One region of the Streptomyces sp. NPDC005494 genome, then DNA from elsewhere that is predicted to be linked to it. Evidence: predicted binding sites of a transcription regulator. Region 1 holds the regulator's gene; the other holds the start of a gene.

Region 1 (4,415 bases):
TACCGCCGCCGGGTCGAGCGTGACCGGGTCACGGTCAAGGAGGTCGCTGCGGCGAGTCTCCTGACCGATCTCCTGCCCGTGCTCGACGACATCGGCCGGGCGCGGGAGCACGGTGAGCTCGTCGGCGGCTTCAAGGCGGTGGCCGAATCGGTGGAGACGGTCGTCGCGAAGATCGGCCTCCAGCAGTTCGGCAAGGAGGGCGAGCCCTTCGACCCGACGATCCACGAGGCCCTGATGCACTCGTACGCGCCGGACGTCACCGAGACGACCTGCGTGGCGATCCTGCAGCCTGGGTACCGCATCGGGGAGCGCACCATCCGCCCCGCGCGGGTGGCCGTGGCCGAACCGCAGCCGGGCGCCACGCCCTCGGCCGCGAAGGAAGAGAAGGCAGACGACGAGGAGAGCGGTGGCACCGAAGAGGTCTGACATTCCGTCCGACCACAGCGGTGAACACCGACGGGGCGTGCGGCCGGCCACAGGGCCGGCCGCACGGCCGATCGTCCGGAAGGAGGGACGTCGATGAGCACGAAGGACTTCGTCGAGAAGGACTACTACAAGGTTCTCGGCGTCCCCAAGGACGCCACCGACGCCGAGGTCAAGAAGGCGTACCGGAAGCTCGCCCGCGAGTACCACCCGGACGCCAACAAGGGTGACGCCAAGGCGGAGGAACGCTTCAAGGAGATCTCCGAGGCGAACGACGTCCTCGGTGACCCCAAGAAGCGCAAGGAGTACGACGAGGCGCGCGCCCTCTTCGGCAACGGAGGCTTCCGGGCGGGTCCCGGCGGTGCCGGAGGCAACTTCAACTTCGACCTGGGCGACCTCTTCGGAGGCGTCCCGGGCGGTGCCCCGGGCGGCGCGGGCGGCTTCGGCGGTGGCGGCGGCGGTGGCCTGGGAGACGTCTTCGGCGGGCTCTTCAACCGGGGCGGCGGCGGCACACGTGTCCAGCCGCGGCGCGGCCAGGACATCGAGTCCGAGGTGACGCTCAGCTTCACCGAGGCGGTCGACGGGGCCACGGTCCCGCTGCGCATGTCCAGCCAGGCACCCTGCAAGGCCTGTTCGGGCACCGGCGACAAGAACGGCACCCCGCGGGTCTGCCCGACGTGTGTGGGCACCGGACAGGTCTCCCGCGGCACCGGTGGCGGCTTCTCGCTCACCGACCCCTGCGTGGACTGCAAGGGCCGGGGCCTCATCGCCCAGGACCCCTGCGACGTCTGCAAGGGCAGCGGCCGGGCGAAGTCGGCCCGCACGATGCAGGTCAGGATCCCCGCCGGGGTCCTGGACAACCAGCGGATCCGGCTGCGCGGCAAGGGCAGCCCGGGCGAGCGCGGCGGCCCGGCCGGCGACCTGTACGTCGTCGTCCACGTCGGCGCCCATCCGGTCTTCGGCCGCAAGGGCGACAACCTCACGGTCACCGTGCCCGTCACCTTCCCGGAGGCGGCGCTCGGCGGCGAGGTGAAGGTCCCCACGCTCGGCGGGCCCCCGGTCACCCTGAAACTCCCGGCCGGCACGCCCAACGGACGTACGATGCGGGCCCGGGGCAAGGGCGCCGTACGCAAGGACGGCACCCGGGGCGACCTCCTGGTCACCGTCGAGGTGTCCGTGCCGACGGACCTCGGCGCCGACGCCCAGGACGCGCTGGAGTCCTACCGGAAGGCGACCGCGGGGGAGGACCCGCGGGCGGAGCTGTTCCAGGCTGCGAAGGGAGCTTGAGATGGACGGCCGTCGACGCAATCCGTACCAGCTGACCGACGAATCACCGGTGTACGTGATCTCGATCGCGGCCCAGCTCTCGGGCCTGCACCCGCAGACACTGCGCCAGTACGACCGTCTCGGCCTGGTCTCGCCCGACCGCACGGCCGGGCGCGGCCGGCGCTACTCGGCCCGCGACATCGAACTGCTGCGCACGGTCCAGCAGCTGTCGCAGGACGAGGGCATCAACCTCGCGGGCATCAAGCGCATCATCGAGCTGGAGAACCAGGTCGCCGCGCTCCAGCAGCGCGTCGCCGAGCTCTCGGCGGCGGTGGACGGCGCGGCGGTCGCGATGCAGCAGCGGGAGGCCCAGGTCCACGCCTCCTACCGGCGGGACCTCGTGCCGTACCAGGATGTGCAGCAGACCAGCGCGCTGGTGGTCTGGCGGCCGAAGAGGCCGAGGGACTGAGTGGTCCGGAAGGGGCCCGTAGCGGAGTTCACGACTCCGGTACGGGCCCCTTCCGCATGGTCGCGGAGGTGTCCACGATGCCGGACCGCACGAGCAGGACGCCGAGATGGGTCCGGCTGGTCGCGCCGAGGGCCTGCGTGAGCCTGGCGATGTGGGAGCGGCAGGTGCGGACACTGATCCCCAGCTTGCGGGCGACCACGTCGTCGACGTGGCCCTCGCTGAGGAGCCGGGCGATGCTCTGCTGCACGGCCGTGACCTGGACCCCCGGCCCCGGGCCGGGCACCTGCTCGGTGAGCGGGGTGGCCTGCGCCCAGAGGACCTCGTAGACCTGGACCAGATAGCGGACGAGTGCGGGGTGGCTGATCCGCAGCGCCGCGCTGCGGTCGGCGGTGGCGGGGATGAACGCCACCGTCCGGTCGAAGATGAGCAGCCGCTCCACGGTCAGCTCGGTGGTGCGCACCTGGAGGGACTCCGCGGGGACCTGACGCAGGTAGTCCCTCACCTGTGTGCTGTAGCGCGCCGGGTGCTGGTAGATGTGGCGGAGCCCGGCGCCCCGGGCGATGGCGGTCGTGGCGTTGTCCAGGGCCGTCCGCAGCGTCGCCTGCGGCCTGGTGCTCCCCGGCTGCGCCGTCAGGACCTCGTCGGCGGCCTGGGAGGTGGCCTCCCGGATGGCTGTCCGTATCGCCTCGGGCCCCTCCAGCATGGTGATGGCCAGATGGGGGTCACCGTCGGCGATGGCTGCCAGGGGCGCCAGCGAGCGGGTCAGCCGGAGCGTCTGCTCTATCCGCTCGCCGATCTCGCGGGTGAGGGGCTGCAACAGCCGGGACAGGGCCGCGGACGGCGGTACGGGACGCAGCCAGTGCTCGTCCCAGGGATCGGCCTGGACCAGCGCGCCGGCGGTGAGACAGGGTGCCGCCCCGAGCTCCTGACGGGTGATCCGGCCCTGGCGCAGCGCCCGCTCGTACAGCTCGAGTGCGGGAGCGCAGAGTTCTCCAGGTCCGTGACGGTGCGGCGGTTGCACCGGTTCTGTTCCCATCTGGGAGCCCCCCGCTTTGTGCACTGCAACAAGTTGCCGGTGGTGCAAGCCTAGTGGCCTGGTGGAGTCTGGGGGCTTCCTGGCCAGGAGGCCCGTCCCGGAGCGCGCCGTTCCACGCGTCGCCGGGCGGCGGCGCACCGCTCTGCGGAGCGCCGGCCGTCAGCTCTTCCGGTCCAGGATTCCCGACTGCGAGATGAGGTAGCCGAGCTGCGCGCGACTGCCGCTGCCGAGGGCGGCGTTGAGCTTGGCTATGTGCGCCCGGCACGTGCGTACGTTCATGCCCAGCCTCCTGGCGATGGAGTCGTCCACATGCCCCTCGACGAGCAGTTGGGCGATGGAGCGCTGCACTCCGCTGATCCCGGCGGGAGTCGGGGTGTACGACACGTCCTCCAGCAGGGGAGTGGCGCGTTGCCAGAGCTGCTCGAAGACGTTGATCAGGTAGGAGACGAGACCCGGGTGCCGGAGTTCCAGCGCGACCGTCAGGTCGTCCTGAGCGGGGATGAAGGCGACGGCGCGGTCGAAGATGAGCATGCGCTGCACGAGCTCCTCCAGCGTGCGGATCTCGACGCCCTCGGCGAGGCGCTCGGCGTACGCGAACGTCCCGTGGTGGTGGCGCACCGTGTGCTGGTAGAGGGTGCGGATGCTGACGCCGCGGTCCACCACGGCCGTGCCGCGCTCCAGCCCCTTGCTCAGGATGTCCTCGCTGCGCGCCCCCCCGGGCTGCACGGTGAGCACTTCGCTGCGGCACTCCGCCGTGGCCACGTCGATGGCCGCGTTGATGCGCGTCCCGCCTTCGAGCACGGTGATTGCGTGCGTCGTGGGCGGATCCTGCGCGCTGATGTCCATGAAAGGTTCGAAGGACTCGGTGAGTTCCAGGGAGTGGCGTCGGCGCTCCTGGATCTCCCTCTCGATGGGGTGCAGCCGCTGGGCGAGGGCCGCGGACGGCGGAACCGGACGTAGCCAGTCGGCGTCGTCCGGGTCGGGATGGAGCAGGGCGAAGTCCATCAGGCACGGAGCGGGCTCCACCTCCGAACGCGGTATGCGGCCGGAGCGCAGCGCGCTCGCGTAGAGACGCTGCCCCGCATCGCATAGTTGGGTGATCCCGTGCCGATGCGCCCCATTTGAGTCGCATGTATCCATATCTCCACCCCCCATGTTCCTGAACGTGCAAGAACATGATGCATCGATCCAGTGGTGCTTGCGTGTCCGCGTGAGACATCG
Region 2 (4,415 bases), on a different contig from region 1:
CGAGCAGCTGTTCCCGGGAGAGCACGGCGCGGGGGGTGTTGGCCAGGCAGACCAGCAGGTCGAACTCGGTCGGGGTGAGGTGGACGTCGTCCGCGCGCACCCGCACCCGGCGCTGGGCGTGGTCGATCTCCAGCTCGCCGAGCCGCAGGATGCCGCTGCGCGGGGTCACGGCGGCCAGCGCGGCCCGTTCGACCCGGCGCAGCAGGACGTGCACCCGCGCCGCCAGTTCCCTCATGGAGAAGGGCTTGGTCATGTAGTCGTCCGCGCCGACCCCGAGCCCGACGAGCATGTCGGTCTCGTCGTCGCGAGCGGTGAGCATCAGCACCGGCACGGGGCGCTGAGCCTGCACGCGACGGCAGACCTCCAGGCCGTCGAAGCCGGGAAGCATGATGTCGAGCACCATCAGGTCGGGCTGCCATGCCTCGGCCGCGTCCACGGCCGCGGGCCCGTCCAGTGCGGTCTGCACCAGGAAGCCCTCGGCCCGCAGCCGGGCGGAAATGGCGTCGACGATCGTCGGGTCGTCCTCTACCACCAGCACCCGGCGCTGAGCCCCGGGGGTGGCCGCGACGCCGTTGTGGGTGGTGTGTGTCTGTTCCATCGCCCCGCCCCTGCCCGTTCTCGCGGAGGCCATTCCCCCGGAGGCACGGTTATCGCTTGTGGATTTCGTCGGTGATCCCTTGTGCCGCCAAGCAGCGTAAAGGCTGAGGACGCCTCTCGGCTACGCAGGGTGTTGTCCGACGTGAAGGTGTTACCCATGGGATAGGGACGGATCGGCGGACTTGAGACGTGTGATCCGCAGGGGAACGGGGGTGGGCATACCGGGTGGGGGTTCAGTCCCCCCGCAGTGCGAGATGGACCACGTCCGGCACACCTCGGGCAACGGCTACTTCTTCGGTGCTTACTGCGCGGAATCCGGCATTCCGCAGAGATTCCCCGAAGTCCTCGGACGGCTGGGCGGACCACACCGCGAGCACTCCGCCGGGCTTCAGGCGTGCGCGGCAGGTCGCGAGACCGGTGGCGGAATAGAGGCTTCCGTTGCCCTCGGTGACGGTCCAGTCGGGCCCGTTGTCGATGTCCAGACACAGTGCGTCGTAACGCTCCGTGGCCGTGCGGAGGTGGGCGACGAGATCGGTACGGAGGATGACGGTGCGCGGGTCCGCGAGGGCGGCGCGGGAGATGCGGCCGAGCGGTCCTTCCAGGTGCCAGTCCACGATCGCCTCCTCCCGCTCGACGACGGTGATCCGGCCCCAGCGCGGCTCGGCGGCGGCGTGTGCCAGGGAGAACCCGACGCCCAGTCCGCCGATCAGTACCGACGGGTCCGCCCGGCCGGCGGGCAGCGCGTCGAGCGCCGCGTCGACCAGCAGGCGTTCGGAACGCCCGTCGGAGGTGTCCATCAGGAAGCAGCCGTTGGCGATGATCTCGAAGTCCTCACCGCGCTCCCGCAGCACGACTTCGCCGAAGGGCCCGTCGCGGCGGTCCAGGACGACGGGGCGGTGGGCGTCTGTGGCGGGCATGGGCGCGGTCTCCGGTCTCCGGTCGGCGGGGCTCGACGGCGGCCATTTTTCCCGTGCGAGGAGACCCGGACCACCGGATTCGCAAGATCTCACCCTCCCCGTCCGGGGGGTGCGCGTCCCGTCCGTCCTGGGCCGCACGGGGGCCGGGCCCGTCGTCCTGTCCTTCGGTGGTGAGGGTCGGGGGAATGGACGCTCCTCGCCGGATGCTGCCGTAGAGGCAGGCGCCCCGTGCGGTCCGTCGGGACCCCCGTGCCGGAGTTCGTCCGTACGCGATTTTGTGGGCTCCGGACCTGGTGTGACGGGTGATCGCTCACAGCGAACACGGCGTGGGGAACATTCGGGGACTCACAAGCATTGAGCCCACATAGCTCAACTTGCCTGCCGAAGGGGAGATCATGACTGCCGAATCCAATGCGTCCAAGGCGTCCACGCCGATCGACCTGCCCGTGCTGCCGCTCGACGACGAGGTCGTACTGCCCGGAATGGTGGTTCCGCTGGACCTGTCGGACGCGGAGGTGCGCGCCGCGGTGGAGGCCGCACAGGCCGTCGCGCGGCCCGGTGGCGGCAAGCCCGAGGTGCTGCTCGTGCCGCGCATCGACGGGAACTACACCGGGACCGGAGTCCTGGGCACCGTCGAACAGGTCGGACGGCTGTCGGACGGCGACCCCGGCGCCCTCATCCGGGCCCGTGACCGGGTGCGCATCGGTGCCGGCACCAGCGGGCCCGGCAACGCCCTCTGGGTCGAGGGCACCAGGATCGACGTGGCCCTGCCCGACCCTCTTCCCGGTGCCGCCGCCGAGCTGGCCAAGGAGTACAAGGCGCTGGCCACCAGCTGGCTGAAGAAGCGCGGTGCCTGGCAGGTCGTGGACCGGGTGCAGCAGATCGACGACATCTCCGCCCTCGCGGACAACTCCGGGTACTCCCCCTTCCTCACCTCGGCGCAGAAGGTCCAGCTGCTGGAGACCACGGACGCGGTCGCCCGGCTGAAGCTCGCCATCCAGTGGCTCGGCGAGCACCTCGCCGAGCAGGATGTCGCCGAGTCCATCGCCAAGGACGTCCAGGAGGGCGTCGACAAGCAGCAGCGCGAGTTCCTGCTGCGGCGCCAGCTCGACGCCGTACGCAAGGAGCTGTCCGAGCTCAACGGCGATCCCGAGGACGAGACGGACGACTACCGGGCCCGCGTCGAGGCCGCCGACCTTCCCGCGCACGTCCGTGAGGCCGCGCTCAAGGAGGTCGACAAGCTGGAGCGTGCCTCCGATCAGAGCCCCGAGGGCTCCTGGATCCGGACCTGGCTGGACACCGTCCTCGAACTCCCCTGGACCGAGCGGACCGAGGACGCGTACGACATCCGGGGCGCTCAGGCGGTCCTCGACGCCGAGCACGCGGGTCTGCAGGACGTGAAGGAGCGCATCACCGAATACCTCGCGGTACGCAAGCGGCGCGCCGACCGGGGCCTCGGTGTCGTCGGCGGACGGCGCGGCGGCGCGGTGCTGGCGCTGGTCGGTCCTCCCGGGGTCGGTAAGACGTCCCTCGGGGAGAGCGTCGCCCACGCCATGGGGCGCAAGTTCGTCCGGGTCGCGCTCGGCGGTGTCCGGGACGAGGCGGAGATCCGCGGCCACCGGCGTACATACGTCGGGGCGCTGCCTGGGCGGATCGTCCGGGCCATCAAGGAGGCCGGCTCGATGAACCCGGTCGTCCTGCTGGACGAGATCGACAAGGTCGGCTCCGACTTCCGGGGCGACCCGGCCGCGGCGCTGCTCGAAGTCCTCGACCCGGCTCAGAACCACACCTTCCGCGACCACTACCTGGAGGTCGAACTCGACCTCAGCGACGTCGTGTTCCTCGCGACGGCCAACGTCCTGGACGCCATTCCGGAGGCCCTGCTCGACCGCATGGAGCTGGTCACGCTGGACGGCTACACCGAGGACGAGAAGGTCGTCATCGCCCGGGACCACCTGCTCCCGCGCCAGCTGGAGCGGGCCGGTCTCGAGGAGGGCGAGGTGAGCCTCGACGAGTCCGCGCTGCGCAAGCTGGCCGGCGAGTACACCCGTGAGGCCGGGGTGCGGAACCTGGAGCGGGCCGTCGCGCGGCTGCTCCGCAAGGCCGCGGCCCAGCACGAGCTCGGTGAACGGGAGCTTCCGTTCACGGTGACCGACCAGGACCTGCGGGGCCTGATCGGCCGGCCGCACCACGTGCCCGAGTCCGCCCAGGACCCGGCCGAGCGCCGTACCGCGGTGCCCGGCGTGGCCACCGGGCTCGCGGTGACCGGAGCCGGCGGCGACGTGCTGTTCGTCGAGGCCTCGCTCGCCGATCCGGAGACCGGGGCGTCCGGACTGACCCTGACCGGTCAGCTCGGCGACGTCATGAAGGAGTCCGCGCAGATCGCCCTGAGTTTCCTGCGCTCGCACGGGGCGGAGCTGGAGCTCCCCGTGGCCGATCTCAAGGACCGGGGCGTGCACATCCACTTCCCGGCGGGTGCGGTCCCGAAGGACGGCCCGAGCGCCGGTATCACCCTGACGACCGCGCTGGCCTCGCTGCTCTCCGGACGGCTGGTCCGTACGGACGTGGCGATGACCGGCGAGGTGTCGCTGACCGGGCGGGTGCTGCCGATCGGCGGCCTGAAGCAGAAGCTGCTGGCCGCTCACCGTGCGGGCATCACCACCGTGGTGATCCCCCAGCGCAACGAGGCCGACCTGGACGACGTCCCGGCGGAGGTCCTCGACACCCTGGAGGTGCACCCGGTGACCGATGTGCGCCAGGTCCTGGAGATCGCGCTCGCCCCGGCCTCGGCCGAGGTGCGGGAGAGGATCCCGGCCGCCGCATAGGTGTCACGTGGTGACGGACGCGGCGCCACGCGCACGGCCGGTACGGACGGCCCGCCCTCCCCCCGGAGGGCGGGCC

What was found. The regulator HspR, encoded in region 1, represses chaperone genes until heat shock. The targets are predictions, from matches to a motif close to TTGAGNNNNNNNNNCTCAA.
Region 2: a site for HspR is predicted at 1,869-1,887, ahead of lon (endopeptidase La). Genes of this name have one in related genera too.

The regions. Positions count from the first base shown of each region.
Region 1 covers NZ_JBIAJR010000018.1:5,602-10,016, forward strand. The annotation lists gene grpE (nucleotide exchange factor GrpE) at 1-426, shown strand, start outside; gene dnaJ (molecular chaperone DnaJ) at 520-1,710, shown strand; gene ACFYQ6_RS33665 (heat shock protein transcriptional repressor HspR) at 1,712-2,158, shown strand; gene ACFYQ6_RS33670 (LuxR C-terminal-related transcriptional regulator) at 2,187-3,194, opposite strand; gene ACFYQ6_RS33675 (helix-turn-helix transcriptional regulator) at 3,354-4,199, opposite strand.
Region 2 covers NZ_JBIAJR010000003.1:566,216-570,630, forward strand. The annotation lists gene ACFYQ6_RS12535 (response regulator transcription factor) at 1-598, opposite strand, end outside; gene ACFYQ6_RS12540 (spermidine synthase) at 831-1,514, opposite strand; gene lon (endopeptidase La) at 1,910-4,339, shown strand.